4 regions of the Shewanella sediminis HAW-EB3 genome follow, and region 1 is predicted to be linked to each of the others. Evidence: predicted binding sites of a transcription regulator. Region 1 holds the regulator's gene; each other region holds the start of a gene.
The links. The regulator NrdR, encoded in region 1, represses ribonucleotide reductase genes. The targets are predictions, from matches to a motif close to AAACACNANATNTNGTGTTT.

Region 1 (8,343 bases):
CTGTTCAAGCCATGAAGAGTAATTGCCTTCCCACGGTATGCCTTCACCGCGGTCGAGTTCTAAGATCCAACCGGCTGCATTATCCAGGAAATATCTATCGTGGGTAATGGCCACAACTGTGCCGGTATAATCCTGCAGGAATCGCTCAAGCCATGCGACAGACTCAGCATCTAAGTGGTTGGTAGGTTCATCGAGAAGCAACATATCAGGCTTCTCTAGCAGCAAGCGACAGATGGCGACACGGCGACGTTCACCACCCGACAGTACTTCGATTTTTTCATCCCAATCGGGAAGACGCAGTGCGTTAGCCGCGCGTTCGAGTACGTTGTCGAGGTTATGGGCATCTTGCGAGTGAATAATGGCTTCCAGTTGTCCCTGCTCTTTAGCAAGTGCGTCGAAGTCTGCATCGGGCTCAGCATATAGCGCGTAAACCTCATCGAGTCGGGTGAGGGCATTTTTAGCTTCAGAAACCGCCTCTTCGATCGCTTCACGAACCGTTTGAGTCGGATCGAGTTTAGGTTCTTGGGGCAGGTAACCGATTTTAAGATCTTGCATCGGGCGTGCTTCACCTTCAATCTCGGTATCCAGACCCGCCATGATGCGAAGCAGGGTTGATTTACCCGAGCCGTTCAGACCGAGTACACCGATCTTAGCTCCTGGGAAGAAGCTTAATGAGATATCTTTTAGGATCTGCTTCTTGGGGGGAACAATCTTGCCCACTCTAAGCATGCTATAAACAAACTGAGCCATATTTATCATCTTATCTGATAGAAGAATTGGGCTAATTCTACTCGAATCGAGAGTGAACTTATACCAATTGGTATTTAATCTGATATTCATAGATCGAACCGTCATCGATATTTTTACCACTCATCATTGCCTGGTGTGATGTCAATCAACCCGAGCCGATAAAATGGAGCGTTCGATGATTGTTCTCCGGTTTGAGAGAGTATTGGGCCGTAAGTACCCAAAAAAACACCTTTGGGCTGGGTTGACGGAGTTAATCTAGAGTTAAACTAAGGTTGAAAATGAAAAAGTGTTTTCTTGAATTGTCTTCAAGCCAATGAGTTTCCTTCGAAAACTCGAATAAAACAGAGAAAACAGTCACTCAATGGGCAAATTGTTGCCGTTCTGTCAGTTTGTGAGCACTGCTCACAACGAATAGCAAGGAATTTCATGTTCTAAATGCTGGGATTGTGATCAATTGCGCTGTAGAATACCGCGCAACCCTACTATAAGAATTTACAGCTGGAGTGATTTTAATGCTGAAAAAAGATATGAATATCGCGGACTTTGATCCACAACTGTTTCAAGCGATTGCAGATGAAACTCGTCGTCAGGAAGAGCACATCGAACTTATCGCTTCAGAAAACTACACCAGTCCACGTGTTCTGGAAGCTCAAGGTTCTCAGCTAACCAATAAATACGCCGAAGGTTATCCGGGTAAGCGTTATTACGGTGGTTGTGAGCACGTAGACATTGCAGAAGAACTCGCAATTTCTCGCGCCAAAGAGCTATTTGGTGCTACCTATGCCAACGTACAGCCTCACTCAGGTTCTCAGGCTAACTCAGCTGTATTTATGGCACTGCTTCAAGGTGGCGATACGGTATTGGGTATGAGCTTAGCTCACGGTGGTCACTTAACTCATGGTTCACATGTGAGTTTTTCTGGCAAGCTATATAATGCCGTTCAGTACGGGATCGATGAGGCGACAGGCAAGATTGATTACGCCGAAGTTGAGCGTCTTGCCGTTGAGCACAAGCCTAAGATGATCATCGCAGGTTTCAGTGCTTACTCAGGTATCATCGACTGGGGCAAGTTCCGTGAAATCGCCGACAAAGTAGGGGCTTACCTGTTTGTTGATATGGCTCACGTTGCAGGCCTGGTTGCTGCCGGCATCTACCCGAATCCACTCCCGCACGCTCACGTTGTAACGACGACAACTCACAAGACGCTTGCCGGTCCCCGTGGTGGTTTGATCCTATCTGCTTGCGATGATGAAGCTATTTATAAAAAGCTGAACTCAGCCGTTTTCCCTGGTGGTCAGGGCGGTCCTTTGATGCACGTTATCGCTGCTAAAGCGGTTGCGTTTAAAGAAGCACTCGAGCCGGAGTTTACTGCTTATCAGGAGCAGGTCGTTGTGAACGCGAAGGCTATGGCTAAGACGTTTATCGAGCGTGGCTATGATGTCGTTTCTGGTGGTACAGACAACCATCTGTTTTTACTTGATTTGATAAGCAAAGATATCACAGGTAAAGACGCCGATGCTGCCTTAGGACTTGCTAATATCACGGTTAATAAGAACTCAGTTCCCAATGATCCGCGTTCTCCGTTTGTGACTTCGGGTCTTCGTATCGGCTCTCCGGCAATAACTCGTCGTGGCTTCAAAGAGGAGCAGTCGGTTGAGTTGACTAATTGGATGTGTGATGTACTTGATGACATCACAGATCAAGGCACGATTGAGCGTGTTAAGAATCAGGTGCTTGAATTGTGCGCCAGGTTCCCTGTTTACGGTTAACCTTGTAGGTTAAATCAGGTAAACTTCAATGGCCGCTATTTAGCGGCCATTTTTGTGTCAGGAGATCCGTATCATCAGTGATCTCTACTCCTGACCGCCGAGTAGAGTAAATCCTCTAAACAGTCATTCCAATTCTTAACTTCTTCGGAGGCTCTATGCATTGCCCATTTTGCAGCGCAACAGATACAAAAGTGATCGATTCACGTTTGGTCGCAGACGGTCATCAAGTCAGGCGTCGCCGTGAGTGCGCCGAATGTCATGAGAGATTTACCACATTTGAAGGGGCCGAACTTGTCATGCCGCGAGTCGTCAAGCAAGATGGCAGCCGTCAACCATTCGATGAAGAGAAGCTCAGAGGCGGTATGCTAAGGGCCGTTGAAAAACGTCCGGTGTCGATGGATCAAATTGAGCAGGCGCTGACTAAAATTAAATCGACTCTACGTGCAACTGGCGAGCGTGAAGTTAAGTCGGAGATGATCGGTAATCTGATGATGGATCAGCTGGTTAATCTGGACAAGGTGGCCTATATTCGGTTTGCCTCGGTCTATCGTGCATTTGAAGATGTATCTGAATTCGGTGATGCTATCGCTAAACTGCAGAAATAAATGGTATATAAGGTGTGAATAGTTTCAAGAGCTACTTACTCTGAACAAAATCTGGTTTGAATAATATGTGGTCTGTAGAAGATATTGAAATGATGAGCCGCGCAATTAAACTTGCGCGTAAAGGGCTATACACCACCAGGCCTAACCCTTGTGTTGGCAGTGTGGTGACTAAAGCAGGTCAGGTCATTGGTGAAGGATTTCATATCAGGGCGGGTGGCCCTCATGCCGAAGTGTATGCATTAGCCATGGCGAGCGACAATGCTAAGGGCGCTACCGCCTATGTCACGCTCGAGCCATGCAGTCATCATGGCCGCACTCCTCCATGCGCAGAAGCCTTGATAAAGGCTGGTGTTGCACGTGTGGTTGTGGCAATAGAAGATCCAAACCCTCAGGTATCCGGACGCGGGATTAAAATGCTCACGGACGCCGGTATCCAGGTTGACGTTGGCCTGTTGAATGTCGAGGCCGGCGATATCAATCCGGGCTTTATGAAGCGTATGCAGTCCGGACTGCCAAAGATCACTGTGAAGTTAGCGTCTAGCTTAGATGGTAAGACAGCCCTTAACAATGGCGTCTCCAAGTGGATAACAGGCAGTGAAGCCAGACGTGATGTTCAGCGCCTAAGGGCCAGGCATTGCGCCTTAGTAACCGGCATCGAGACTGTGCTTATTGATGACCCATCGCTGAATGTGCGTCATAGTGAGCTGGGCGTGTTGGCCAACGAGCTTGCCCCGAGTGAGATCCATCAACCACTTCGGGTCATACTGGATAGCAGAGCAAGGTTAACCAAGGGGTTTAAACTTTTTTCAGTCAATAGTCCCATCTTGCTGGTCTCCTGTACCGATTACCCTCTCGAAGAGCAAACGGCCTGGCCTGAGCATGTATCCCATCTCAAGTTGCCAGCCGATGATTGCGGTCGTGTCGTTTTATCACTCCTGTTTAAGCATCTTGGACAATCATGTAACTCAGTGCTTATCGAAGCCGGTGCGACCTTGGCGGGGAGTGTTATCGAGCAAGGCCATGGGGATGAGCTGGTATTATATCAAGCGATGAAAATATTAGGGTCGGCCGGGCGTAATTTAATCTCACTGCCCGGCTATGAAGCGATGGCAGACATTCCAGCCGTCGAGTTAATTGATGAGCGTAAATTGGGTAAAGATACCCGTTTAACGTTAAAAATAAGGTCATAAGTTCATGTTTACTGGGATCATAGAGTCAGTCGGTACACTGAGAAAAATTGAACGTTTAGGTGATGACATTCGCTTGAACGTTGCCAGTGGTAAACTCGATTTAGGCGATGTTCGTTTAGGCGACAGTATTGCAACCAACGGAGTCTGTCTCACCGTCGTTGAGTGTCTGAGTGATGGTTATGTTGCAGACATTTCGGCTGAAACCGTAAGTTTAACCGGGTTTGCCAAGTATCAGGTCGGCACTATGGTCAATCTGGAAAAAGCGGTGACCCCGACGACCCGTCTTGGTGGTCATATGGTCAGCGGTCACGTAGACGGCATCGCTTCTGTTGATGACAGACAGTTCCGTGGTAAGGCTATTGAGTTTTGGCTCACAGCACCTTCGATCTTAGCACGCTATATTGCTCATAAAGGTTCGATCACTATTGACGGTGTCAGTCTTACAGTCAATGAAGTGATCGATAATCGCTTTAGATTAACCATAGTGCCTCACACCGCAGGTGAAACGACACTGGTCAGTCTGAAGGCGGGTGATGCAGTAAACATCGAAGTGGATCTTATTGCACGTCACTTAGAAAGATTAATGACTTACTCAAGCGACACGGCCGGAGTGCCAGAGTCCAATGTGACTATGGATCTGTTAGCTCGCTCAGGTTTTTTGCGTTAAACACTGGCAAAACCTGTAAATAGAAGATTAAATTATTACTAGAATATATCTATTCAGTTATTTCTATTGCTGAATAGGGAATCGTCACAATAAAAATTAAGGCCTTACAATGTCGTTACACAGTATAGAAGAGATCATCGAAGATATTCGCCTCGGTAAAATGGTTATCTTGATGGACGATGAAGATAGAGAAAACGAAGGTGACTTGATCATGGCTGCCGACATGGTGACGCCTGAAGCCGTTAACTTTATGGCGACCTATGGCCGTGGTTTGATCTGTCAGACCTTAACTAAATCACGTTGTCAGCAGTTGAACTTGCCCTTGATGGTAACGAACAATAATGCTCAGTTTTCAACTAACTTTACCGTCTCTATCGAAGCGGCAGAAGGGGTTACGACGGGTATTTCTGCTCAAGATCGAGCCGTTACTGTGCTTGCGGCTGTAGGTAAAGATGCGAAACCTACGGATATCGTTCAGCCTGGTCATATTTTCCCATTGATGGCGCAAGAGGGCGGAGTGCTTATTCGTGCCGGCCATACTGAGGCGGGTTGTGATTTAGCACGTTTGGCAGGCTCTGAACCTTCGGCGGTAATCGTTGAAATTCTTAATGACGATGGCACTATGGCCCGTCGTCCCGATCTTGAGATCTTCGCCGAAAAGCATGGTCTTAAGATGGGTACCATTGCCGATTTGATTGAATATCGAAATACCAAAGAGACCAGTGTTGTGCGTGAAGCGCAATGTAAGTTACCAACTCGTTTCGGTGAGTTCGATATGTTGACCTTCAGAGATACCATAGATAATCAGCTGCATTACGTGCTGATTAAGGGGGAGGTCAAAGAGGATGTGCTGGTACGAGTGCATCTGCAGAACACGTTCAATGACCTGTTGCATTCAGAACGCGATCAACAGCGTAGCTGGCCACTCGAAAAGGCAATGCAACGTATTGCCGATGATGGTGGTGTATTGGTGTTACTGGGTCATCAAGAACATAGCAGTGACATCCTGGCGAAAGTAAAAACATTTGAACTGGAAGATAGCGGTCAAGCGGTTGCACCTGCTAAATGGCATGGGACTTCTCGTCAGGTCGGGGTCGGTTCACAGATCCTTGCTAATGTCGGTGTGACAAAGATGCGTTTATTAAGCTCGCCAAAGCGTTATCATTCACTTTCCGGGTTCGGTTTAGAAGTCACAGGCTATATCGCCGAGTAATGAAGATTCGTTCTACCTTAAACTGTTTTTTTAAGCGAAAAATAGTGCCGGGTGGAAACGTTAGTAAGAATAATTGAACAATTCTGATGAATTGCATGGGGATCAACGCTGGGGGCTGTGCTATTATACCGCCTCTTCCGCGCCCGTGCTGGGTAAACAAGCTAATTTAGGTAAGATAAATGAACGTAGTTCAAGGTAATATCGAGTCGAAAAACGCCAAGATCGCTATCGTAGTTTCACGCTTCAATAGCTTCCTTGTTGAGAGCCTACTTGAAGGTGCGGTTGATACGCTTAAACGTTTCGGTCAAGTCTCTGATGAAAATATCACAGTAGTACGTGTTCCTGGAGCGGTTGAGTTACCACTTGCAGCGCGTCGTGTTGCTGCCAGCGGTAAATTTGATGGGATTATTGCACTGGGTGCAGTTATCCGTGGTGGTACGCCACATTTTGATTTTGTTGCAGGTGAGTGTAACAAAGGTTTAGCTCAAGTCGCACTTGAGTTCGATCTTCCTGTTTCATTCGGTGTGTTAACTACCGATACCATAGAGCAAGCCATTGAGCGCTCTGGTACTAAAGCGGGTAATAAGGGTGGCGAAGCTGCACTTGGCCTGCTTGAAATGGTTAATGTACTGCAAGAACTAGAACAGCAGTTGCAAGATTAGGAATATAAATGAAGCCTTCTGAGCGCCGTAAGGCCCGCCGTTTAGCCGTTCAAGCCATTTACTCTTGGCAGTTAAGTGGAAATAACATTGCTGATGTTGAGCATGAATTTCTAACTGAGCAAAAGATTGATGGTATCGATGTTGCCTACTTCCGTGAGCTACTATCGGGAACAGCGACAAAACAGGCTCAAATAGACGAGCAAATTATCCCTCACATTGAGCGTCCTTATAATGAGGTCTCTCCAATTGAGAAAGCCGTGTTAAGACTGGCGACTTATGAGCTTACATTCCGTAAAGATGTGCCTTATAAAGTTGCAATTAACGAAGCTATCGAATTAGCTAAAGCGTTCGGTGCTGAAGATGGCCATAAGTTTGTAAACGGTATTCTCGACAAGATTGTAGGTCGTAAGTAATACAAGATAACGGCATCCCAGGATGCCGTTTTTTTTGTTCATTCTATTTATCGTTTTTAATGATATTGCCGACTCTCTTAAACTCATCTCAAATATCTAACGGGTTCCTATTACCGTGAAAGAATTCCAATTAATAGAAAACTTCTTCACTAATCGTTCTCTCTCTCGCCGTGATGTAGAGCTAAGCATAGGTGATGATTGCGCGTTGGTTCAGCCTGCTGTGAATAAATCTATCGCCATCTCTTGCGATACCTTGGTTGAGAATGTCCACTTTTATCCCGATATTCCACCTCAGGCTCTGGGGTACAAATCACTAGCAGTCAATCTTTCCGATCTCGCCTCCATGGGCGCAGAACCTGCCTGGATGACACTGGCATTAACCCTACCGGATGTGAATGAGCAATGGCTGACAGAGTTCAGCTCAGGTTTGTTCGATGCAGCCGAGTATTATGGGGTGGCATTAATTGGGGGCGATACGACTCGCGGACCTCGCTCAATTACTATTACGATAAACGGCCAAGTTCCTACGGGAAAAGCGTTAACCCGTGGCGGAGCCAAAAATGGTGATTGGATCTACGTCACCGGTACCATTGGTGATTCGGCCCTTGGACTCGATGTGATTCGTGGTAAGCGACACGTCGATCCTGAGCACCATGAATATCTGGTTAACCGGCATTATTACCCGACGCCGCGCGTGCTTGCGGGACAATCTTTAAGAGGGCTGGCATCGAGTGCTATCGATCTTTCCGATGGTTTGGCATCTGACATTAAACATATGCTTAAACGTTCACAAGTCGGCGCCGTGATTGATGTTAATCGGTTGCCCATATCGAGTGCGGTGACAGACTCCGTGTCAAAGGATGAAGCATTAAACTACGCTTTAATGGGCGGAGAAGATTACGAGTTACTGTTTAGTGTTCCGGAAGCGCAGAAGGGAGCGCTCGAAACGGCCTTGGCCAATGCCGGAGTCCAGTTTACTCAAGTAGGACAGATCACTACGGGTGATTCTGTAAAATTAATTCGCGACGGAGAGCGTTTTATACCGAATAACATAGGTTTTGAGCATTTTTCCTG
Region 2 (8,343 bases), 400 kb from region 1:
GGAAACTCGAATATCAAGCGCCAGGCTTGCACTCCGTCACCGGCCCGGACACTTAAACCCAGTCTATCTATCCCCATCCACTCCCAGAGAATGGGTTTTGAGAAAGCCAGAGTCGCGCCAACCTCCAAACTATTGGAAACCAGCACATCTTCACCAAACGGCGTGGCAATTTTAAGTTTATCGAAGTACCAGTAGCCCACGGCAAACACACGCGGCTCAACATCGACACCCAGCCAGTTCCATCGCCAGTGTATATCTGTGCCAATATCGATTCCCGACTGAAGGGCGGAATAGGTTTCCTTCTGTTCCCCACCGAAGCTTCGGTATCCTGCAAAGTACAGACGATTTACCCATCTGGGCCTGGTCTGTTTAAATTCCAGATCGAGCAAGCTGGAAACACCGGCCGACATGATCGCCACATTGGTACCCGAAGTGAAGTTCTTACCATAACCAAGATCGAAATAGCTTTGAAATTCATACCTCTCGGAGGTGCGGACCCGATACTCGATCCCCGGCGTAAAGGTCGCGGTCCCGACGCTCGAAGGCAAGTCCCCTTCAGGCACATCGCTCCACTTAAAGTTAAAGAAACCCAGTGACACAGGTGCTCGTAGCATTAGGGTCTCTGTATCATTTTGTTGAAGTTCGAAACTGAAAGGAAGGTTAACAACCGTCGCATTTTGCCCAGAGGTTCTATACAGACCACTGCCTAAATAATTAGCAAAAGCGTAATGAGTAAAGTCGTCTTCACTATAAACAGAAGAGGAAAAAAAGAGGATAGAGATAAAAATGGAACAGGTTTTGTTCAGAACCATAAATAAGATACGGGTTTTATAATTATGGTTCTGAATATAGCGAGAGGCAGGCTGAAAATCTACAGTGAAGTTTACTCTTTCTCTTCACCGGTAAAATGATATTCGGACATCATATGTCCAAGCTCAGTAGACTTAGTCTTCAGATACCCTTCGTTATAGCGGTTTTTCCCCACCTGAAGTGGTATTCGCTCAACGACCTCGATACCCAACTCTTTCATCGCCTTAACTTTGCGAGGATTATTGGTCATCAGCTTCACTTGCTTAATACCGATCTTCTCCATCATAGGTAAGATCATATCGTATTTTCGCATATCGGCCGGGAAACCTAATCTTTCATTAGCCTCGACGGTATTGGCACCTTGATCTTGTAGCTCATAGGCACGGATCTTATTCAGCAGACCAATTCCACGCCCTTCCTGACGAAGATAAAGGATAAAACCTTGGCCTGCTTCGGCAATATTCTGCATTGCGGTTTGAAGCTGGAATCCACAATCACAACGTAAACTAAACAGGGCATCACCGGTTAAACACTCGGAGTGAATGCGACCTAAAATCGGGGTATTTGCATCCAGCGTACCTAGCGTCAGCGCCACATGCTCTTTTCCTGTATCGGAATCTTCGAAACCATGCATGGTAAATACGCCCCATGGTGTGGGCAGCTTTGAAGAAGCGACATACTTAATCGACATGAAATAACCTTAACGACTCTCTTTCCCTGAGACGACGACAATCCAGAAAAACCAACGAGACCTATAGCCACTGATAAATGTCTTCAACAACTATTAATTCTGTCTCGTACTCAGGCGGAGTATTTTATGTGTTTTTATCTTTAAGTGAAATACCCTAGCGATTTAATCGGCTATTGATTCACCTGAAATGATAGTTGACTCACAACGCCAGCGTACGAAGGATACGCGTGGCGACAACAAAATAATTTGAAGTCGCTCACTAATGAATAATCGCGGTGGAGTAATTATTCAGTAATTAAAATTCTTTCGGGGCGAAGCCTGTCACTTGGGTGATCCCCATTTCACGGCCAAGTGCCGTCATAGGATGAACAACCACTAAGCCTTTGACTGACTTTTTAAGCTTACCCATATCGGCCTGCTCAGCCTTAGTCAGAACGCGTTTAAACTTCAATCCAGCAACACTGCCACCTTGCTTACTCAGTTCACGAGTCTGCTGCGCCTTAACACTGGCAATACGCTTAGTGACCTTGTTGATCTCTTGTGTAAATTGCAACATGATCCCTTTGTCACCACGCTTTTCAGCGGCGGCGAATTTGCGGCGAAACTGCTCTAGCTTGTCGCTAAGTCCATGAAGCTCTTCTTTTAAATTCATGCTCGTGCCTTAAATAATGCTATAAAATGCAAAAACAGCCTTGATATTACGGCTGTTTTTTAAAATTCTTGTTTGCTTGATTGGCTATTATAACGTATCTGTGCGAATACAGTTATCGCTTTTATGTCAGATAGTGAATAACCTGATTACTGCTGCCATGGAACACTAAACTGGGATCGGCCAGCTCCTGCTCAAACTTACCATCGACCAGAACATCGATATACTCAATAACGGCTCGCTGGGCATCAGCTAACTCATCCAACAGATATCCGGACCACAACCAAATATCTTTATCGGGACATTCGGCTTTAACCCTTTTGACCAAGGCTAATATAGATGCAACATTGGCAGGGTGAAGCGGATCCCCCCCCGACAGAGACAAACCTTTGCGTTTGATACGGGTATCTTTTAGATCGCTCAGTACTCGCTCTTGCATTGCGATATCAAACTCATGTCCGCTGCAAGGCTTCCACGTCGACTGGTTATAACAGCCTCGACATTGATGCTCACAACCAGAGACAAACAGGCTAGCCCGAGTACCCGGGCCATTGATGACATCTACGGGGAAGTATTGATGGTAATTCATTGCGACACCTTGCGAGTTAATTCTTTATTTTGTCTACAATTTCAAAGAGGTTTTTAGGCTGGAAGCACAGCTCAAATGGCGAAAGTAAAATGACCAAAATAAAATAACAAAAGTAAAATGACGCAACTCACTCAGGTCAGTTGCGTCTATAAGTTGACATCTGTCGTTAAACTTATGTCATTAAGCTGAAAACGAGTTAAAGATGCTTGACTCGTCGCTTAACTTCTTCCTGCTTACCATAGTTAAATGGTCGAGCATCTGGGCTTCCCAGATAGCCACAAACACGACGTGTTACAGAAACCCGGCTTGGCTCATGGTTACCACACTTAGGGCAGGTAAAGCCTTTACTGGTACACTCAAATTCACCGGTAAAGCCGCAATCGTAACACTCATCAATGGGAGTATTTGTCCCGTAGTAAGGAACACGACTGTAGCTGTAATCCCAAACATCCTCTAATGCTTCTAAATTGTTCTGCATATTGGGATATTCGCCGTAACAGATAAATCCACCGTTAGCGATAGCTGGGTAAGGTACTTCGAAGTCAAGTTTATCGTACGGGTTTACCGCTTTTTCAACATCGAGGTGAAAGCTGTTGGTGTAATAACCCTTCTGTGTCACACCTTCGACGACACCAAATATTTTAGTATCGAGCTTACAGAAACGACTACACAAGTTTTCACTCGGCGTGCTGTATAGGCTGAAACCATAACCGGTCTCATCTTTCCACTTAACTGTCGCCGCTTTCATATACTCAACGAGCGCAATCGCTTTTTCCCGCAATATCTCGCAGTCATATACGTGCTTATCGGTGCCATGCAATGCATTGATAGTTTCATGCAACCCGATATAACCTAAGGAGATTGATGCACGACCATTTTTGAAAATCGTAGAGATATCATCATCGGCGCGTAAACGTACACCACATGCACCTTCCATATAAAGGATGGGCGCCACTCTGGCTTTTACACCTTCTAAACGTTCAATACGGGTATCTAAGGCTTTGCGGGCAATAAGCAAGCGTTGATCCAGTATGCGGTAAAACTCAGCCTCATCACCATTAGCTTCAAGCGCTACGCGAGGTAAGTTAAGACTCACCACACCTAAGTTGTTACGCCCTTCATGCACCAATTCCCCCTCTTCTTCGTAGGTACCGAGGAAGCTACGACAACCCATAGGAGTCTTGAATGAACCGGTCACCTTCTCTACCTGCTCGTAGTTAAGAATATCCGGGTACATGCGGGTACTGGCGCACTTAAGTGCCTGACGCTTGATATCGTAGTTACAATCGCCTGCTTTATGGTTGATACCATCGCGAATGGCGAAAACCAACTTAGGGAATACCGCGGTCTTACGATTCTTACCCAAGCCGGCAATGCGGACCTTCAGCATAGAAGATTGAATTAAACGAGACTCCCATGATGTCCCGAGTCCGAAACCAAAGGTGACAAAAGGAGTTTGGCCATTTGCAGTGTGCAAAGTGTTCACTTCATATTCCAGAGACTGGAACGCATCGTGACACTCTTTTTCGGTCTGAGTCGTCGCAAATGCTTTTGCATCTGTGATCCCCCAGGTCAGTGCAACCTGATAATGCTTGTCGTAACTCTTGGCTACAAATGGCGATAATACTTCATCGATGCGGTTGATCGTGGTTCCACCATAGATATGGCTGGCCACCTGAGCGATGATCTGTGCAGTCACTGCGGTCGCTGTCGAGATAGACTTAGGCGTCTCAATCTCGGCGTTGCCCATCTTGAAGCCGTTGGTCAACATGCCGGCAAGATCGATCAACATACAGTTGAACATAGGAAAAAATGGCGCGTAATCCAAATCATGATAATGGATCTCACCAGACTCATGAGCCGCAACCACATCTTTGGGTAATATATGGCGAGTTGCATAATGCTTTGCAACAATACCGGCCAACAGATCACGTTGAGTCGGGATGACTTTCGAATCTTTATTGGCATTTTCATTAAGCAGGGCAGCATTGCTCTGCTCAACCAAACCTTTGATCTCTTGATTCAACCGGCTGCTGGTCTCGCGATGAAGATCTCTGTCATGACGATACTCAATATAAACCCGGGCAAGGGATTTATAGGGTCCTTCCATCAGTTGATTTTCAACGACATCTTGCAGGTCATGAATATCAACTTCTGGCATATCGGCAACGCTCTCAGCCACATTATTGGCCACTAGAGTTGCATAGTCATTATCATCAATACCTGCCGAGTTTGCTGCAGCCGATACAGCATCTCTAATCCTTGTTTCGTCAAAAGGCGTGCGGTAACCATCCCGCTTAATAACCACTGGCATTGTTTAATATCTCCTCAAGTGACGCTGAATTTAACACCACATATAGTGTATTTAAGACCATTCAGCACAATATGTTGCGTATTAAGCTACAAACATCACCAGAGAACATTGATCTCGATCATATAATTTTGGATGTGAGAAAAGAACAAAAGATAAGTGCCTATGAGGCCACTTATCTCCGATTTGACCCTTGACCCTGACACAAAAGAGGGCTAGATGAAGGATAAGAATGGTAAAAATTGTGGATAAAAATTACTTATGCTTTCCCAAGAGCAAGATAGCTACTGAGTTGGCCACCGGCTTGCTGATTTTCTCCCATCGAAGCGGCTAACTGCATGACAGATTTTAACCCCTGCCACTGCTCACGAGAGCTCTGGGTTAATTCAACATCACCCTTGAGATAAACATTCAGTTGGGCGGAAACTCTCGAAGCCTTCTGGCTGATCTCGGCACTTTGCGCGCTCCCCATCCCATCGATAACACTCTCGGCATCATTGAGTAACTTAATAAACATACTTTCAGCTCCAAACTCACTCTCCCCCCCCTTTTTTGCCAGTGCATTTTCCAACTCCCTTCGCTGCTCTTTAATGAAGGTCTTAAGATCTTCGGGCTTAGTTGTAGGCTGAGGGATATCGAAGCCGCCGTCCGATAACCGTGTCAGTTGCGAGTCAGACAAGATGCCATCCTGATACAGACGTTGTACCAGCTTTGGAATATCCTGAGTTGAGAAGTTACCCGAGCTAAAGAAGTCTTTGGCCATGCTTTCGATCTTTTGTGCTCTTTGAGCCCGAGGAGAGAGAGAGACCGACTCATCTTTAACCGTTTCTTTAGATGAGGGAGTACGCGTCGATTGAGATTGACTTAACGTCACCTTGTCACTGCTCTTCCCCGCCTCAGTCTGCTGACTGTTAACACCGTACGCATCGGCAATATTAGTGGCAGTGGAAAGCTGGCTTGCAGTATTAGCTATTGGATTCATTGTCAAAAAGTCGGCGTAAAAGAACTGGTGCAATCAACAAGCAGGAATCATGCCGAAACGATAGCGAATCAAGACTTTAGCTGTTAAAAAAGTATTTAATCAGAGAAGAACAGATGGAATCAATATAGGAATCGAATGTGTGGCAGACGAGTATTCTATCGCTGAATGCGCCACATTAAGCAAAAACAGCGATACTATACGCACGATATGCTTGGACTAACTAGCCATGCTTCGCAGAAGAGCGTTTCGAGCCTTCCTGAATGCAGGCTTTAAAATTACCCATTGAAATTTCTTTTGCATGTAGCTCCAAGCCACCAGAATTTTTGTAAGTGGTATAATCTTTATTCGGCATCTCATTGGAAACATACCAATCATTTAAATCGACATTATCGGCACATGAGCCTTTAAAAGTTAATGTCCAGGTATTTCTCAAGAAACATTTTTTAGCCGTTTGTATATAGGTATCTTCAATCTTTACCGTATCGCCCTGTGAGCCGTAGATCTGTGTAACAGTAACTTCTGTAGAAGGGCCATCGATCCCTCCCTTATGTTTATTAATGAAAAGGTTCCAATTTCCTTGAAGCTGGCTATTTTCAAGAATAAAGCTGTCACACTTAGTTATCCCGTAGTCATGAAATGCCCCGACCAAAATTTGATCATCATCAGCAATTGCAAAATTGCTTAACAACACAGTACTCACTAGCGTACTTTTTAGAATTGTTTTAATTGTCATCAGTTTTTCCTTAAATGATGTGATGAGTAAAGCCTAATGTTCACAGAGGCAAAATTAACGTTGGCGATAGCCTGCACCATTTTTTGTTAATTTTGCTCTCCCCTTCCCCAACCCAGCTCTCTGGGCATAATCCTGATTACCCGAGAATTGATGAGAAGACAATAGTTTAAATGATTAACGATACCGAAGAGGAATATAGACTAACGGCGAAAATTCATCCTCCCTTAACGACTAAAAACACCTGTTACGTTAATTGGTAGTGGAGCCTACGTCATTTACATTTCATTAACAATAGGCAGTGAGTTGCCTGACTGTATTTTAATCTGAAGTGTCCCCTATTTTTGGAGAGACAGGGAAATAGTGTTTTGATAGATACAGCTGTCCCAGTCGATAAATTCATTATCGCAAAGCCTTCATAACAGGCAACGAGTTATCATAGTGGCAGTGAGAGCAATATTGATATTAACAAAATCATAAATAGGGTAATTGCTTGAGACACAAGATATTATGATTGACAACTTTGCATCCGACATAAGCTTCGTGATCCAGGAAAGGTACTATTTTCTGTTCAGATCTTCCGTCAGAGTTAAACACATGTCCCTCAAGGAGGTTATATCCGTCTCGTCCAAGGTTACCTTTTTAAGTAACACCTCTTTCAAAGCCAATGCCTGTTGTTTCAGATCGAACCCGGCGTCAGTGGTCTCGATCACTTTCTTACGCTCATCATTTGCATCTACACTGCGGCTCAATAACCCTTTCGTCTCCAGTCTTTTGACTATGGGGGTTAAAGTTCCCAAATCGAGACGCGTCGCTTGAGATAGCCCTGTCAAACTTGCGCCATTGTCTAGCCACAGAGCCTGCATAACTAAATACTGAGGATAGGTTAGCCCGCACTCTTCGAGTAAAGGCCTGTATGCCCGGACCAATGCATTTGCAGCGGTATACAGCGCGAAACAAACATTATCAGACAGACACTTTCCTTGCTTTTCAACGGGTAAGCAATTTTCATTTTCAACCTGAAACTCTGTATTTTTACTCACTCAGTAACACCTTAATTGTCGCCATCATCTTGTCAGACTCTTCTATTGAAGCGTTATTGTACTCCGAACTACGTCAAACATAAGCCGGCGCATCCGGATTTCTGCTTGAGTTGTTGAACCGGAAGATAACTGCGGAGAATAACTCAAACAAGTACTTTGCGCGCAAAGCATTTGCGAACTTGGCTATTTAATAGTAGAGTTTAGCACAATTAATTAGCGCGCAAAGCAAAGGAGGTTTTATGCAGGCTCAACAAATTCTCTTAGATTCTCGTCCCGAAGGGTTGCCAACAACAGCTAACTTCAAACTGGCTTCATCTCCATTAGCAGGCATTAACGATGGTGAGTTTCTGGTAAAAAACTTATGGATGTCTGTCGACCCTTATATGCGTGGTCGTATGATAGACAGAAAAAGTTACATCGCCCCGTTTGCCATAGGAGAAGTCCTTGAAGGTGGTGCCATCGGTGAAGTGATCGAGTCCCGTCATCCTGAGTTTCCGGTTGGAAGTAAAGTCAGTAGCATGTTGGGTTGGCGCAGCCA
Region 3 (8,343 bases), 1.3 Mb from region 1:
GACATTAATAAGTAATCGCTATTGAGGTGATGTAGTGCAGCAAGAAGTGAAGCAAGAGATCAATGTCGACCCACAAGAGATCGCCAAATTTGAGAAAATGGCCGAAACCTGGTGGGATCCTGAAGGCGAATTTAAGCCATTACATAAATTAAATCCGCTTCGCCTTAACTATATCGACCAAACCAGCGGTGGCGTTTTTGGTAAACGTATACTCGATGTTGGCTGTGGTGGCGGTATTCTATCCGAGAGCATGGCGCGAATTGGTGCTATCGTCGATGGTCTGGATATGGGTACTGAACCTTTAGACGTTGCACGTCTGCATGCATTAGAGATGGATGTTGAAGTTAACTATATTCAAGACACCGCCGAATCTCATCGTGAAACACATAGAGAAACCTACGATATCGTGACCTGTATGGAGATGCTAGAGCACGTCCCCAGCCCTCGCTCTGTAGTGCAAGCTTGTGCCGACATGGTAAAACCTGGCGGTTATGTTTTTTTCTCCACGATTAATCGTAATATCAGGGCATACGTCGAAACGATTTTAGGTGCCGAGTACCTGTTGAAGATGCTGCCTGTCGGTACACACGACCATAATAAGTTTATTAAGCCATCTGAATTAATCTCCTTGGCCGAACATGCCGAACTGTTTTGTGAAGATGCTACCGGTATCAGTTATAACCCGATCACCGAAACATTTACCTACACCAAAAATGTCGATGTTAACTATATGATAGCGACCAGAAAGAGTATTGATTAAATGACTGTGGTGACTCAAACCCTGATTGCAACCGATATAAAAGGGGTACTTTTTGATCTCGATGGGACACTCGTCGATACCGCCCCCGATCTTATTGCCGCACTTAACATGAGTCTTGAATCGTTCGACCACCCGCAAGTGTCGCTGCAAACCATGCGTCACGTGGCATCTAATGGCAGTTTGGCATTAGCTCAAGCTGCCCTGCCCGGTGCAACCGACACTCAACACCGAGCCGTTCAACAGGGCTTACTGGATAGCTACGCACGAGTTAACGGAAACCATTGCCAACTGTTCGATGGCGTTGGAGGCCTTCTCGATTATCTCGACACGAATGGGATCCCTTATGGCATCGTTACCAATAAGGCGGCGAAATACACGCGTCCATTAATCCAAGCCCTATCACTCACGCAAAGAATGAAAACGGTAATAAGCGGTGACAGTACGCAGTTTTCAAAGCCCCATACCGCGCCTATGTTACTCGCCGCGCAGCAACTTAATTGTCAGGTCCATGAGATCTTATACTTAGGTGATGCGGAGCGTGACTTAGTCGCAGCTGCAGATAGTGCAATGTTGGGCGGCATCGCGCAATGGGGTTATATTGACGACGTGACTCACACTCACTCCTGGCCGGGACAATTTTCTTTTGAATCCCCCACCGCAATCATCGACTTTTTTATTGAGTCAATTTCAAACAGACCAATTTAAGCACCGCCTAATTAAGCGCGTACTATTCACTCAAAGATCCAAAAGATCGCCAGTCGGTCCTTTGGATTTTTGATCTGGATCAGTTCGCTTATTTTTTATTCTCCAGCCTGCAAGCCTAATAAAAACAGTCATCAAAGGTTAGCCATTACTAACAGGCAAGTTTACCCTCAGGTTATCCACAAGATGCCCCCAAAATTCATACTTGCAAAATGTGCTCAACCTCACTATCTTGTACCTAAGAAATTAAAAAACACCATATATAGTGTGTTAGTGACAATCAGAGACACAAGTGCTCGCTTGTGTGAAGTCAAGGAAACTACCGATTTTCGGTGTTCAATTTGATTGTTTACAAGGAATCGTAGGGTGGTCAGCACTGAGCACCTTCATAAATTTTAAAACCAAGGCCTATCTTTAATGAATAGCAATCTGAAAGTCACAAAACGCAGTGGCGAACGTGAAACCATCGACCTAGATAAAATCCACCGTGTCATCACATGGGCTGCCAAAGACCTCAATAATGTATCGGTATCTGAAGTTGAACTTCGCTCTCACCTGCAATTTTTTGACGGCATTCCAACAGAAGCTATTCATGAAACAATCATTAAAGCCGCTGCCGACCTGATCTCCCCGGAGTCTCCCGATTACCAATTTCTTTCGGCTCGTTTAGCGATATTCCACCTTCGTAAGAAGGCGTTCGGTCAATTCGAACCGCCTAAACTCTACGAACATGTGGTTAAACTGGTTGAGATGGGCAAATATGACGCTCATATTCTGCATGATTATAGTCGTGAAGAGCTCGATACCCTGGATGGTTATATCGACCACTGGCGTGACATGAACTTTTCCTATGCCGCCGTAAAGCAACTGGAAGGTAAATACCTGGTCCAAAACCGTGTCACTCACGAAATCTATGAGAGCGCACAGTTTCTCTATATCTTGGTTGCCGCCTGTCTGTTTGCCAAATATCCAAAAGAGACACGTTTAACCTACATCAAAAACTTCTATGATGCGGTTTCTACCTTCAAGATCTCTCTACCGACTCCGATAATGGCCGGTGTGCGTACACCTACACGTCAATTCAGCTCATGTGTTCTGATCGAGTGCGGTGATAGCCTCGACTCTATTAATGCGACAGCGTCCTCGATAGTTAAGTATGTAAGTCAGAGAGCCGGTATCGGTGTCAATGCGGGTCGTATCCGCGCATTAGGCAGCCCTATTCGCGGCGGTGAAGCATTCCATACCGGTTGTTTGCCTTTCTTCAAGTATTTCCAAACGGCGGTTAAGTCTTGTTCACAAGGTGGCGTGCGTGGTGGTGCAGCCACACTATTCTATCCTCTGTGGCACCTGGAAGTTGAATCTCTATTGGTTCTTAAAAATAACCGCGGCGTCGAAGATAACCGCGTTCGCCAGCTAGATTACGGCGTACAGTTAAACAAGGTGATGTATCAAAGACTGATCAAGGGCGGCATGATCACCCTATTTAGTCCATCTGACGTCCCAGGCCTCTATGATGCCTTCTTCGAAGATCAGGATGAATTTGAGCGCCTTTACCATCAATATGAGCAGGACGATTCTGTTCGTAAAACACAAGTTAAGGCCGCTGAGCTATTTTCACTGCTTATGCAGGAGCGTGCATCGACGGGTCGTATCTATATTCAAAACGTGGATCACTGTAATACCCACAGTCCCTTTGACAGCAAAGTTGCGCCAATCAGACAGTCTAACCTCTGTCTCGAGATCGCACTGCCAACAAAACCACTGAATAATATCGATGATCCAGAAGGCGAGATTGCGCTTTGTACCCTGTCGGCACTGAACTTAGGCGCCATAAAGGATCTATCTGAACTCGAACCCCTTGCAGATCTTGCTGTTCGTGCACTCGATAACCTACTCGATTATCAGGACTATCCAATCACTGCAGCTCAGAAGTCTTCGATGAACCGCAGAACATTGGGTATCGGTGTGATCAACTTTGCTAACTACTTAGCGAAGGAAGGTGTGCGTTATTCCGATGGTTCGGCGAACAACATCACTCACAAGACCTTCGAAGCGATTCAATATTACCTATTGAAAGCATCGATGAATCTGGCAAAAGAGCAAGGTGCTTGCCCCTCTTTCCATGAGACAAGCTATTCGAAAGGTATTTTGCCTATCGATACTTATAAGCGCCATCTGGATCAGATCTGTGATGAGCCGCTGCATATGGATTGGGAAACATTGCGCCAGGATATCGTCCAACACGGGTTACGTAACTCTACCCTGTCTGCATTAATGCCATCTGAAACCTCTTCTCAGATCTCAAATGCCACCAATGGCATCGAGCCACCTCGTGGGTTAATCAGTGTAAAATCCAGTAAGGATGGGCAACTTAAACAGGTGGTTCCAGACTTTGATAAGTATCAATACAGCTATGAATTGCTTTGGCAGATGCCGAACAACGAAGGTTACCTGCAGTTAGTAGGACTGATGCAAAAGTTTGTCGATCAGGCCATTTCGGCTAACACCAACTATGACCCTAGCCGCTTCGAGGGTCAGAAAGTACCGATGCAGGTGCTGCTAAAAGATCTGCTCAACGCCTATAAACTTGGTGTTAAGACACTCTACTATCATAACACTCGCGACGGAGCGACCGATTCTCACAGTGACATTGTCAGTGTTGAGAAAGAGGACGAGGGTTGCGAAGGCGGAGCTTGTAAGATCTAAGCTCACCGTCGCCAGGAAAAATGAAGTGAACCTATTGTCCGGTTCACTTCGCATAATGATACACTCACTTTTCAGTGGTGTAATGTTTTTGGCAACCGCTTAACTGTGTTTAATACAACAAATTAGTAATCTCTTAAGGGACGTTCATGACCTATACGACGTTTAACCAAGTAAAAAACGATCAACTACTCGAACCTATGTTTTTGGGTAACTCTGTTAATGTCTCTCGTTATGACCAACAAAAGCATGTCTCTTTTGAAAAGCTGATTGAAAAGCAGCTCTCTTTCTTCTGGCGCCCTGAAGAGATCGATATCTCAAAAGATCGCGCAGACTGGCAACGTTTAACTGAGTCTGAAAAACATATTTTCATCTCAAATCTAAAGTACCAGACTCTACTGGACAGCATGGCTGCTCGCTCCGTCAATGCAGTGTTATTGCCACTTGTCTCTCTACCTGAAGTTGAGACCTGGGTAGAGACTTGGGCATTTAGTGAAACAATTCATTCCCGCTCATATACCCACATCTTACGAAACCTGTTCACTGAGCCAGGTGAGGTGTTTGACGATATCGTCGTCAATCCTGCGATTTTAAAGCGTGCGACCAGCATTGCTAAATATTTTGATGACGTGATCTTAACGACACAGCTCCTTCAATCACAAGGTGAAGGCAGCTACGAAGTTAACGGTGAGACCATAGAGGTTTCAGCTCGCAAGCTCAAAGAGCGACTCTATCTTGCTGTATGCTCAGTTAACGCATTAGAAGCGATTCGCTTTTATGTCAGCTTTGCCTGCTCATTTGCCTTTGCAGAGCGTGAACTGCTCGAGGGCAACGCCAAGATCATTAAATTAATTGCCCGAGATGAGGCTCTGCACCTTTCCGGTACACAGCATATTCTTAAACTTTGGGCCAACGGCAATGACGATCCTGAGATGGTCGAAGTTTGTCAGGAACTACGTGAAGCGGGTCGCCAAGTCTTCCTTGATGTTGTTGAGCAAGAGAAGGAGTGGGCTGACTACCTATTCAAAGATGGCTCTATGATCGGTCTAAATGCTGAGATCTTGAAGCAGTATATCGAGTACATCAGTAATAACCGTATGGAAGCAATCGGCTACGAAGCACCATTTGCTATTAAGAATAATCCACTGCCTTGGATCAACACCTATCTTGTTAGTGACAATGTTCAGGTCGCTCCACAGGAGAGTGAGATCACCTCATACTTAGTCGGACAAGTTGATGCAACCGTCTCAGATGATGACTTCGATGACTTTGAACTATAAAAAGATCCTCCATAAGGCGCCTATCGTCAGCCTAAATGGTCAACCAGTGTTGCTGTTTAATCAGCAACACATCAGCCTGTTAGATGCACTGGAACAGAAGAGTGTTAAGCTGTTTTCAGAGTGTCGAAATGGCTATTGTGGTGCCTGTAAAACCAAGATAAACAGCGGTAGTGTGACTTATCATACCGAGCCGTTAGTTTCTCTTGAGGGCGATGAGTGCCTGCCCTGCTGCTGTATGCCCGACGGTGATCTCGACTTGGATCTACCAGCCGATGGGGCACAGGTCGTCAGAGCAACACCTAAACAGAAGATCCCGGAAGCCGCAAATATATAATCTGCTTCATCTTTATCCCCCTGCCAGCCATGGCTTTTTTATCTACCCGATATGGTTTGGTCAGGGGTAACACACCTCGAAATATCGTGCTCCTCACGGCATTTAACGAAATAAAACAACGACATATCACAATTTATCGATCCTGCTCTCGCCCATGTTCCATGTTGCACTTTTATACAGCCTTGGCATATTTTTTGATGTTTCAGAACATCTCAAATTTCGGCCTGTGATTCCTTAGCATTCAGCATCGCTAACCATATGGCCGTGATCTCGCACTGATACCGACTGGTATTAAGCACTACATAAGGGCTGAACATCTTGAATACTGAAAAGAAAAATTACGGTTCCATCAAACATCTACTGATCGCTACTTTCTCTGCACTGGTCATCATATTCTGCATTGGTTTGACCCTGATCGGCTACAACATAGAAAATGTTCGCACACAGATAGATTCACTGGAGCGGGAATATATCTCCAGCAATCTAGCGGCTCAGTTACTCCAATCAAGCTCGGGGCTAAGAAGAGAGCAGATCGGATACAGTCTAAGACGCGTATTAGGCACTAAGATGAGTTCAGACTCGGTTAAATATATCGAGCGTGAAGCCGTCACACTCAATCAGACCTTCACCAAGTTAAAGAAACTGGCCAATGTCCGGACACAGGAACAACTTGCACAATTAGAACAACCCATTGCGGAATTTAAGCTACTTCATGAGCAATTCTTAACCATGGATAGTAACGCGAAACCAAGAGAGACGGCGAAGATGTTAACCTCAACCGCCTCCTGGAAGATCTATGACAGGATAGAAACCGAGATACGGGCACTCACTCAACAACAGGCTGAGATAGTCAATGGCGCCAAACAGTCAAGTAGCCATGCCATAAATAATTTAAAGAGCAGTCTTATCGCTATCGCTGTAATTTTCATCATGACGATTGTCTTTGCGGGCATCATTCTCGTACGCCGCATCCTTGCTCCACTGCAAGCAACCACAGAAGTGCTAACTGAGATCTCAGCTGGAAACTTGGCCGTTGACATTGAACGGGCAAGATTTAACAGCGCCGAATACAGCGCGTTAGCCGATGTGCTTACCTCCACCCGAATGAAGCTTCAACAGATGATCACCCAAATTGGCACCTCATCTGTGCAATTGGGAAGTGCCGTGGAAGATCTTGGCTGCGTTGCAAGTGATTCCGCCACAGGTATGGAGCAGCAACGCAATGAAGTCACTCAGGTTGCCACAGCAATGAACGAGTTACAGTCATCGATCGTCGAGATCTCACGTAACACAAGCCAAACGGCAGAATTTGCTAACAATGCGGTTCAAGCAACCACACAGGGACAGAGCGTAGTCTCCTCTACACTTCTGGCCATCGATGAGTCAGCAATGGAGATCGACAAGGTCAACACCGTCATCGAGCAATTACAGAAAGACACTGATGCGATAGCCGTTATTTTGGATGTGATAGCCAATATTACCGAACAGACAAACCTACTCGCCCTCAATGCCGCCATTGAAGCTGCACGGGCCGGAGAGCAGGGACGCGGCTTTGCAGTAGTGGCGGATGAAGTCCGCGTACTGGCACAGCGTACACAAACATCGGCACGGGAAATTAAAGACACCATAGAAGTATTACAGGAGCGAGCAAAGCAGGCAGTTGAATCGATGAAATCGAGTCAAAGTAAGATGCAAACCAGCGTGGTAGCGGCAGATCAGGCTCACCTTGCCATGGAAGAGATCAGCAATGCTATCGGCAGTATCAATGATATTGCCATTCAGGTGGCCAGCGCCACAGAACAACAAACCGCCGTTACCGAAGAGTTAAGTTGCAATATCACCAATATCAGCGACGCAAGTCAGCGCGTATCAGATGGATCGCATCTTGTCTCCCAATCGAGCCGGGAGCTAAGGCAACTTTCTGTCAATCTCGACGGAATGATCCAGCAGTTCAAGGTGTAATACCAATCGGTATATCTTAATTAAATAAAAAAAGCCTGAATGTCTCCCCGTTAAGAGGAGTCATTCAGGCTTTTAGCGTCAAAAAGCGGCTAACTCACTAGAGGCGAATGGCCAGCTCAGCGCCCTGTCTGATGGCCCGCTTAGCATCGAGCTCAGCGGCAACATCGACACCGCCAATCAGGTGTACGGGTAACCCGGTTGCCTTCATCTCATCGAGCAGCGTTCTGTTTGACTCCTGGCCCGCACAGAGCACGACATTGTCAACGGCAAGCGTTTCATCCTGACCATCGACTGAGATATGTAACCCCTGATCATCAAACTTTTGGTAGGACACGCCGGTTTTCATATGGACATGATGCTTTTTCAATACGAGACGATGGATCCATCCGGTGGTTTTACCCAAACCTTTACCCATCTTAGTGCTTTTACGTTGTAGCAGATAGATTTGACGAGGTACCTCGGCCGATTGAGGTTCCATCAATCCCCCTCTGTGGCTGTAACCCTTATCTATGCCCCACTGCTTCAACCATTTATCCGGCTGCAGTGTCGTAGATTCCGGCTCACACAGATAATGTGCCATATCGAAACCAATACCACCGGCA
Region 4 (8,343 bases), 1.9 Mb from region 1:
AAAGTAGAGAGCCAATTCAACTATTCAAAATCAGCTGTAGCTGAAAATAGTTAACGGTCAACAAGTAAGATTTAGTCCGCTGGTTTTAATCATTCATTAACGCGATTAAATAATCAAAGCCAAGATAACATCTTGGCTTTGAACATCATGGTAAATATTTAAACCTAACAAAACAAAAATACACGCAACACTAACAAGTGTAACAAATAGCATTTATCCAGCGTTACAAACAACCTCTATAAAATATTTCCCTGGCCACTCGCTTGATGACGATGTATTTTCCACAAACTTACCAGCATTTTATTTTATTATCATGAAACGTCTACTTTTAATTATCCTGTTCGCATCACAACTTTCTGGCTGCGCTGGCTTAGGCGCTTTAGCCCTTGGCTCTATCGTCTATTATACGAGCTCACAACATAAGGTCGCCACGGTCAATATAAAGGCGAAAGCCGATAATGTTTATCGCGTTGCGGTAGATACGATCGAGAACAACACTGAACTTGAGATCACATCGAAAAATGAGCGAGAAAGAGTGATTGAGCTAGTTAAGGAGACAACTAAAGACTCATATGCTGTCAGCATTAAAATATCAAAACTGGACGCCGGGCATTCTCAGCTAATCCTTGCATCCGATGCCCGCATTGATACAGACAGCCACATAGCATCGATGAAACAAGGCATATTCAGGATCTGCAATGAGTTGAAGGTAGAGTGTCACTTAAGCAAGTCATGATGGAAAGATGATGCCTACAAGGCATTGGATTCGGGCGTAATACTTGCTGGCCAGCAATTGTTTAACGATTAATGACAACTGCTGCTCACTGACTAACGATGAGTATCGCCCGATTACTCGTCGTTAGCACTCCAGTTATCCCCCCTGCTGGTCCCTCCTGTAGACTCTCGCCCACTTTGTCATTCAAGGTTAGATATCGGGAACTTATCCCAACCAAAGCAATTAACAGTTACAAGCACCACCCTCAACATTTAAGCGGCAACACGTAACAAAATACTCCGTATAAAAGTAATTAAACATAACTTACCTAACAACAAATACTATTAACATCTAAATTAAAAGATAATCTCAAATAACAAAAAAGACCATTCCAAATCCACCTCAAAAATATCATTGACAAAGTTTTGTTTATCTCTAGAATACGCGCCGTTTGTCTGAGACGCTATAAAACAAGATCCTTATGATTTATTTATAAACGAGAAGCTTTCAGGTAAGCCGCAATATTTATCCAACAAACCACTGAGGGTAACAGATGGCAGGCGACAACAATTATAGTTTAGGGCCGGTTCCACAATCGGCACGTAAAGGTATCCTCTCTCTCACCATGGTGATGCTGGGATTGACCTTCTTTTCAGCAAGTATGTGGACGGGAGGGACACTGGGAACCGGACTCTCCTTCAATGATTTTATTCTCGCGGTTCTCATCGGTAATTTAATTCTCGGCATTTATACTTCATTTCTTGGTTACATCGGTGCTCAATCCGGCCTCTCAACCCACCTCCTCGCTCGTTACTCCTTCGGTTTAAAAGGCTCCTGGCTTCCCTCTCTTATTCTTGGCGGCACACAAGTGGGTTGGTTCGGTGTTGGGGTCGCCATGTTTGCCATCCCGGTGCATAAGGCAACAGGCATAGACACTAACCTCCTCATCATTATCTCGGGTCTGCTTATGACCGCCACCGTTTACTTCGGCATTGCTGCCATCATGATCCTATCCGCCATTGCCGTCCCCGCTATCGCCCTGTTCGGCGGTTTCTCGGTACTGCAAGCCGTTGACACTATGGGAGGAGTAGATGGTCTCATGGCATTCACCCCCGATAAGCCCATGGAGTTTTCAACTGCGTTGGTGTTAGTGGTTGGCTCGTTTATCTCCGCTGGCACATTGACCGCCGATTTTGTGCGCTTCGGCAAGAAGCCTATGAATGCGGTGTTTGTCACCATGTTCGCCTTTTTCATCGGTAACTCACTGATGTTTATCTTTGGCGCGGCGGGTGCGGCGGCAACAGGACAGTCCGATATATCCGAGGTGATGATAGCCCAGGGGTTATTGATCCCCGCCATCATCATACTGGGGTTAAATATCTGGACCACCAATGACAATGCCCTGTATGCATCGGGTTTAGGGTTTTCCAACATCACCGGATTACCAAGCAGATACCTCTCTGTCGCTAACGGCATAATTGGCACCCTTTGCGCACTTTGGCTATATAATAACTTCGTCGGTTGGCTCACCTTCCTGTCCGCCGCCATACCGCCAATCGGTGGCATTATCATTGCGGATTTCCTGAGAAACCGCGATAAGTATAAAGACTTTGCCAACGCTCAATTCGAAACGGTTAATTGGGCCGCCATTTCGGGTGTCGCAATCGGCGTTATGGCCGGCCATCTGTTACCCGGCATCGTCCCTATCAATGCCGTCGTCGCAGGCGCGGTAAGCTACCTGTTTTTAGATTCAGTGCTTAAACATATGACAAACAACAGATCAATAAAATCAACTGATAACACTGCGCCAAATGCATAAGGAAAATACGATGCCAGCTTCGAATATGCTGATCAAAAACATTAGGCTTCAAGACAAGGATGGTCTGCATCAGATCTTGATTGAAGAGGGAATATTCCAACGAATAGCTGTGATGTCTGAAACCATAACTCTCAGCGAACCAGCCACCACAGAGATGTTAGATGGTGAAGGCGGCTTAGCTATCGCCCCTTTCTGTGAACCTCATGTTCACTTAGATACCACCCAGACCGCAGGTGAGCCAAGCTGGAACATTTCAGGCACCCTATTTGAAGGCATTGAGCGTTGGAGCGAACGAAAATCACAGCTCTCTATCGAAGATGTGAAATCCCGCGCGAAGCAGACGCTTAAATGGCAGATAGCCAATGGTATTCAGCATGTCAGAACCCATGTCGATGTCTCCGACCCGACCCTCATAGCCCTGAAGGCCATGTTAGAGGTGAAGGAGGAGATGAAGGAGTGGGTCGATATTCAGATTGTCGCCTTCCCTCAGGAGGGGATCTTATCTTATCCCAATGGTAAGGAGCTGCTCGAAGAGGCGGTAAAGCTCGGGGCCGATGCCATTGGCGCCATCCCCCATTTCGAGTTTACCCGCGAATATGGTGTCGAGTCCCTGCACTACGTATTCGAACTGGCCCGTAAATATGACAGACTCATCGATGTCCACTGTGACGAGATAGATGATGAGCAGTCACGTTTCGTCGAAACCGTCGCCGCCCTGGCCCATAAATTTGATATGGGTGAGCGTGTAACGGCGAGCCATACTACGGCCATGCACTCCTACAACGGTGCCTATGCGTCTCGCCTGTTCCGTCTGCTTAAGATGTCAGGGATAAATTTTGTGGCCAACCCACTGGTTAACATACATCTTCAGGGACGTTTCGACGATTATCCTAAACGCCGCGGCATCACCAGGGTGAAAGAGATGTTAGCCGCAGATATTAATGTCTGCTTCGGCCATGATGATATCTTCGATCCCTGGTATCCGCTTGGTACGGCTAACATGCTACAGGTACTACATATGGGCCTGCATGTGTGTCAGATAATGGGATACGAGCAGATAAATGACTCCTTGGCCCTTATCAGCAGCAAGTCGGCGCGCACGCTCAATATTCAGGACCAATATGGCATCGAATCAGGAAGACCCGGTAGCCTGCTTATTCTCCCCGCAGATAATGGTTTCGATGCCGTTCGTCGCCAAGTCCCGGTGCGCTTCTCGATACGTCACGGCAGAGTCTTAGCTCAGACACAAATCGCGACCACTCAGATACATCTGACAGAAACCGAAGAGGTTACCTTTCGTCGTTAATCGGTAATAAGTTCGATGGCAAAGCCATAAAAAAGGACAAGGCGCATTTTCCTCAGCCTTTGTCCTTTTTCATCAAACAACCATAACGAGTGAGGCTAGCTCACTTTCTGCAACTTAGATTCTTCACTATGATACTTAGTCTCTTCACGATGATAATGTCTCAACGCGTGCTCCTTCTGTCTTGGCTCGCTGAAACTCGTGACCTTCTTGAGGTAGCCTATCACCCGCGTCGCCCAATCGATATCTTGACTGTTACAGACACTACAGGCGTGTAAGGTTCGTTTATCGATATGATTGCAGCTGTTACAGATGGTCACCTTCACATTCGTCGTCCAGTAGTTACACCCTGTCCTTGCCGCTATCTGATATATCTTGAAGTACTGCTCGGGATCCGGGTTTTCGTCCAGATTCAGGTGCAGCGCCGACCCTCCGTCGAGAAACTGTGTCAGCTCTTTACCATGGAGCACAAACTTATCCACCAGGTTTATTGATTCATCCTCTACCGGATAGAAGTAGGAGTTGTAGCAGTCTCGGTTGACCTTAAGCCCGGCTTTTCTGTCCCATTTAGCGTTCTTGACGCCTAAGTTTTCCGCCGGTACAAATTCGGTATTAAATTTGTATCCCCAGCGTTTAGTCGCATCTTTATTGGCCTGGTAGATGATCTTAAGCTGGCGCTCTACGAATGCCTTATAGTCACCATTATTGCCCGCAACTATGCCTTGAGACTCCGCAGCCTCGACCATACCGTTAATGCCTATGGTTAAAAACTGCTTATCGAGATGAATAAAGCCAGCATCATACACAGGGAGCATGCCACACGCCTGGTAGTGCTCCATCAGCTTTCTGTAAGCCACCTGATACTTTTGAATCTTTTCAATCTCACTGCGAAGATCTTTACCCTGCTGGATAACCCGGCTTAAATTCAGCGTAATTACATTGATAGAGCCCGTCGCAACCCCACCTGCGCCTAAGGTATAGGAGAAGCTGTTATCGGCGATTTCATTACGCAGACGACAACAGGACGCTAATGAATCTGCGTTTTCAGACATATAGACGAAGAAGCTATTCCCTTTCGACATCTGATCGCTGCAAAACTCAGCAAACTCCACATCCGCTACCTGACCTTGGTTGGTCAACATAGCGGCCGTAACAACAGGGTACGTCAGCAAGGCTATCTCTCGCTCTCTGCCAAACCAGTCCATGAAGAAGTGCTGCAGTTTGTTGATCGATTGCCAGTTGGGCGCATCACCATCCGGGAACACGAAGTTCTCAAACATGGCATTGAGAAAGTCCTCCGAGAACAGAGAGATATTCCAGAATACGGATTGATAACCCCGCGCTGCAGCTGGCTGGTTCAGGCTATAGACCACGTGTTGCAGGTGCGCCTCAATCTTATCTTTGGCGATGACGGTATAATCATCGCCATAGTCTTTACGGGCAAAATGGTCGAAGTAGGTTAAAAACTCAACCGTCGCCACCGCACCGGCAAATTGTGCGCTGACGGCAAATACTAAGTTAACAAAGCAACCGCAAAAAGATTCTAAGTGAAGGGGAGCTAAAGACTCACCTCCCAACTTAGTCAGCCCATCGAGCAACATGGGATAGAGAGAGAGACTCACACAATAGGGCTTTAGTGAGCTTTCATCGTGGGCATAGATCAGATGTTCATTGATGCTACCCTCATACTCCTCGGCCAGAGATGAATCGAACAGGTTTGCGATCTGGCTCTTCATCAGACGCCGGTTTACCGCAATATTGATATCCTTATTCAGCTCGGTCTCGAGTGTCGCCAGATTTTTACTGCTGACATTGGCGTTGGCATCATACTTAGACCCATCTGCGGCATTACTGGCATCGATGTAATCTTGTATAAATTGTACTTTCTCTTCGATGAGCGCCGAGGGTATGTGTTCCATTATTTGATATCCTTAATCGTTAATGAATTTATAATTAATTATTTTATTTTGAGCTAAATCGTAAAACTTCTGGTTTGTACCGGGACTATCGAGTCCGCCAACTTGATGGTCGAACTCACCGGTTTTGAGAAAATCCAGTTGAGCGCGGATCTCCTGCTCGACCCGTTCTCGCCCTGTGTATAGACAGGTTTTAAACCCCATCTTTTTTGCGAGTGCCAGATACTCACTTAACTGCTTCGGCTGCCACTCTCCACCGAAGAACAAAATACAGCTGACATAGCCGCGATATTGGTTGAGATAGGCTCTGTAACATTCCTCACTCAACGGCTCGCCATACTCCTCATTCCAAAGCTCTGTCGAGTGGCACCCTTTACAGCCAACATCACAACCGGTAATGCTAAACAGCAACGAAATCTCACCGGGAACCTCTTGCATGACAACTTGAGCAGGTAAAGAGTTAAACATACTCACACCTATATATAGTGCTTAAACCAAAAACATACACAAGATATAGTAATCTGTGAACATGCAATATGGAGAACTCTTGATACTGGTCAAACTTCAGGCAAGTATTTTAAGTTTGATAAAATTGATGATGTGATCGACTTGCGGTCATCCCAAAAAGCAACTAGGGAAGGCAAAACACGCTCCGTTCAGATAACGTTAAAGTGCTTTTAAAGCGCTTGAATCCAGCTCCGTGATAAAGGTTAAATCATCTGGTTCTCTTCATTTCAGGCATTGATTATGAGAGTCTGTTTAACAAGCTATTTCATCGCCTCTACCGGTGCAGTTCTGTATCGGGGAGCAGGCATAAAGATCAAGCATATTAATTAGCAGGAAGCTGAAGATGGAAGTGACAATCAGACACACAGAGCCTAATGATTTTGTCGGTATACAGGCCCTTTATGCTCAACCAGGAGCCTATTCGGGCACGCTGCAACTCCCCTATCCTTCTCAACAATTGTGGGAGCAGCGACTCGCTGAGCCAAATAAAGACAGTTACAGCCTGGTCGCTGAGGCTAACGGGATCATAGTCGGCCAGATTGGCATGCAGCTCATGAGCTCTCCCCGCCGCAGACATGTGGGTAATATCGGAATGGCTGTCTGCAGCAACCAACAAAACCAAGGCATTGGCGCTAAACTGTTGGCGGCTATGGTCGATCTTGCTAACAACTGGCTTTCAGTGACGCGAATTGAACTCGAGGTATACACGGATAATGAGGCCGCTATCGCCCTGTATGAGAAGTCCGGCTTTGTGAAGGAGGGGACGGCAAAAAACTATGCATTTCGCGATGGACAGTATGTCGACGCCTATCTGATGGCAAGAGTCTCCAGCTAAACACCGACACGAAAACCACCTAAACGTATGAAACGTTATATGAAACGTCAGCTGTAAACGGCACAAGCTGTCAGAAGGAAAGGAAGAGTGATGACGGCATTTACGATTAGCAGGCTACATACAACCAAAGGCATTTACAGGTTATCCGGTGAGTGGACCTTAAGCGGCTGCTGTAACGGCGACATGTGCAATGAGCTCAATATTCACGCAATAGATGTGATGGGAACAGATGGTTGGGTCGCCTTGAAGCAACAGAGCAATAAAGAGCTTATCGATGAGCTGAGAGATGAGATAGTGCTTCATCTGCAATCGAAGCAAGTAAAGCCCCGCTGATTTAAGCGGGACTATAGTCCTCACCCATGGCGGTTAACTAGCAGCCTGGCTCCTGAGCCTGCCGCAAATTAAAACGCTTCGAACTGCTTCGCCATCCGCTTTATCTGTTCTAACGGCACACCATGGCCGTTACGCTCAGCACACACGGCCTGGTGCGCCTCATCTTGAGGATCACCAATTAACATATAGCGAACCCGATAGCCCAGCGCCTTCGCCGCCGCTTCATACGCCATCGACTCCCAGCGGGTTAAGTTGGTATTGTCACAGATAACTATCGGCACGCAGGCCGATAGCGCTTGAATAAACCCGGTCAGATTACGCTGGTGATACTCAGAGAGCCGCTTGCTGTCAAACCGGTACTTTCCATCCCGGTAAAACTGGCTATCGGTTGAAAAAAGCCCCGAGCGCCGAACCTTGTCGGCGACCTCGAGTGTTTGGCCGGAGATAAACTTATCAACCCAGTGGGACTTACCGCTTCCGGGAAGCCCGCGCATGATGATGGCGAGCTTTAATGGCTCACTCGGCTCTATTGCTTGTACATGACTGAAAGAGGGTTCCATTAGTTGGCATTACTTAAGAAAGCAGGAGTAGGCTTATCTTCCTGGTTACTCATTTCCTTGTTACTAATAATGTTACCCGACAATATTTTTTCGACTAATTCAGGCAAAATGGCGCTGGCCTTACCCTGAAGGTGATATTGAAACTGACTATGACGATCCGCTTCCACTAAGTTTACCTCAACGGTTTGTGCGCCATGATGGTTGGCCGTGTCTACAAAACCTGCCGCCGGATAGACCGAACCAGAGGTACCGATAGCGATAAAGAGATCGCAGGTGTCTAAAGCATGCTGGATTCTATCTAACCCTATCGGCATCTCTCCAAACCACACGACATGTGGACGCAGCCTCTGGGCCG

Region 2: nrdD (anaerobic ribonucleoside-triphosphate reductase) is a predicted target of NrdR. The motif match lies at 5,085-5,104, and genes of this name have one in related genera.
Region 3: nrdA (class 1a ribonucleoside-diphosphate reductase subunit alpha) is a predicted target of NrdR. The motif match lies at 1,714-1,733, and genes of this name have one in related genera.
Region 4: nrdG (anaerobic ribonucleoside-triphosphate reductase activating protein) is a predicted target of NrdR. The motif match lies at 6,225-6,244, and genes of this name have one in related genera.

What each region holds. Positions count from the first base shown of each region.
Region 1 covers NC_009831.1:1,509,439-1,517,781, forward strand. The annotation lists gene ettA (energy-dependent translational throttle protein EttA) at 1-750, opposite strand, end outside; gene glyA (serine hydroxymethyltransferase) at 1,263-2,519, shown strand; gene nrdR (transcriptional regulator NrdR) at 2,675-3,124, shown strand; gene ribD (bifunctional diaminohydroxyphosphoribosylaminopyrimidine deaminase/5-amino-6-(5-phosphoribosylamino)uracil reductase RibD) at 3,190-4,314, shown strand; gene SSED_RS06545 (riboflavin synthase) at 4,319-4,981, shown strand; gene ribBA (bifunctional 3,4-dihydroxy-2-butanone-4-phosphate synthase/GTP cyclohydrolase II) at 5,091-6,194, shown strand; gene ribH (6,7-dimethyl-8-ribityllumazine synthase) at 6,374-6,856, shown strand; gene nusB (transcription antitermination factor NusB) at 6,865-7,269, shown strand; gene thiL (thiamine-phosphate kinase) at 7,385-8,343, shown strand, end outside.
Region 2 covers NC_009831.1:1,906,888-1,915,230, reverse strand. The annotation lists gene SSED_RS08320 (hypothetical protein) at 1-812, opposite strand, end outside; gene ribA (GTP cyclohydrolase II) at 884-1,501, opposite strand; gene SSED_RS08310 (YibL family ribosome-associated protein) at 1,797-2,153, opposite strand; gene nrdG (anaerobic ribonucleoside-triphosphate reductase-activating protein) at 2,275-2,739, opposite strand; gene nrdD (anaerobic ribonucleoside-triphosphate reductase) at 2,936-5,053, opposite strand; gene SSED_RS08290 (hypothetical protein) at 5,310-6,032, opposite strand; gene SSED_RS08285 (hypothetical protein) at 6,253-6,765, opposite strand; gene SSED_RS08280 (MarR family winged helix-turn-helix transcriptional regulator) at 7,323-7,805, opposite strand; gene SSED_RS08275 (NADP-dependent oxidoreductase) at 8,045-8,343, shown strand, end outside.
Region 3 covers NC_009831.1:2,791,790-2,800,132, forward strand. The annotation lists gene ubiG (bifunctional 2-polyprenyl-6-hydroxyphenol methylase/3-demethylubiquinol 3-O-methyltransferase UbiG) at 47-760, shown strand; gene SSED_RS12085 (HAD-IA family hydrolase) at 761-1,465, shown strand; gene nrdA (class 1a ribonucleoside-diphosphate reductase subunit alpha) at 1,880-4,168, shown strand; gene nrdB (class Ia ribonucleoside-diphosphate reductase subunit beta) at 4,315-5,445, shown strand; gene yfaE (class I ribonucleotide reductase maintenance protein YfaE) at 5,429-5,779, shown strand; gene SSED_RS12105 (methyl-accepting chemotaxis protein) at 6,098-7,741, shown strand; gene SSED_RS12110 (oxidoreductase) at 7,839-8,343, opposite strand, start outside.
Region 4 covers NC_009831.1:3,382,698-3,391,040, forward strand. The annotation lists gene eco (serine protease inhibitor ecotin) at 1-54, shown strand, start outside; gene SSED_RS14645 (lipoprotein) at 314-736, shown strand; gene codB (cytosine permease) at 1,269-2,534, shown strand; gene SSED_RS14655 (cytosine deaminase) at 2,545-3,840, shown strand; gene nrdD (anaerobic ribonucleoside-triphosphate reductase) at 3,936-5,756, opposite strand; gene nrdG (anaerobic ribonucleoside-triphosphate reductase activating protein) at 5,769-6,221, opposite strand; gene SSED_RS14670 (GNAT family N-acetyltransferase) at 6,604-7,095, shown strand; gene SSED_RS14675 (hypothetical protein) at 7,186-7,428, shown strand; gene SSED_RS14680 (ATP-binding protein) at 7,497-7,988, opposite strand; gene cobB (Sir2 family NAD+-dependent deacetylase) at 7,988-8,343, opposite strand, start outside.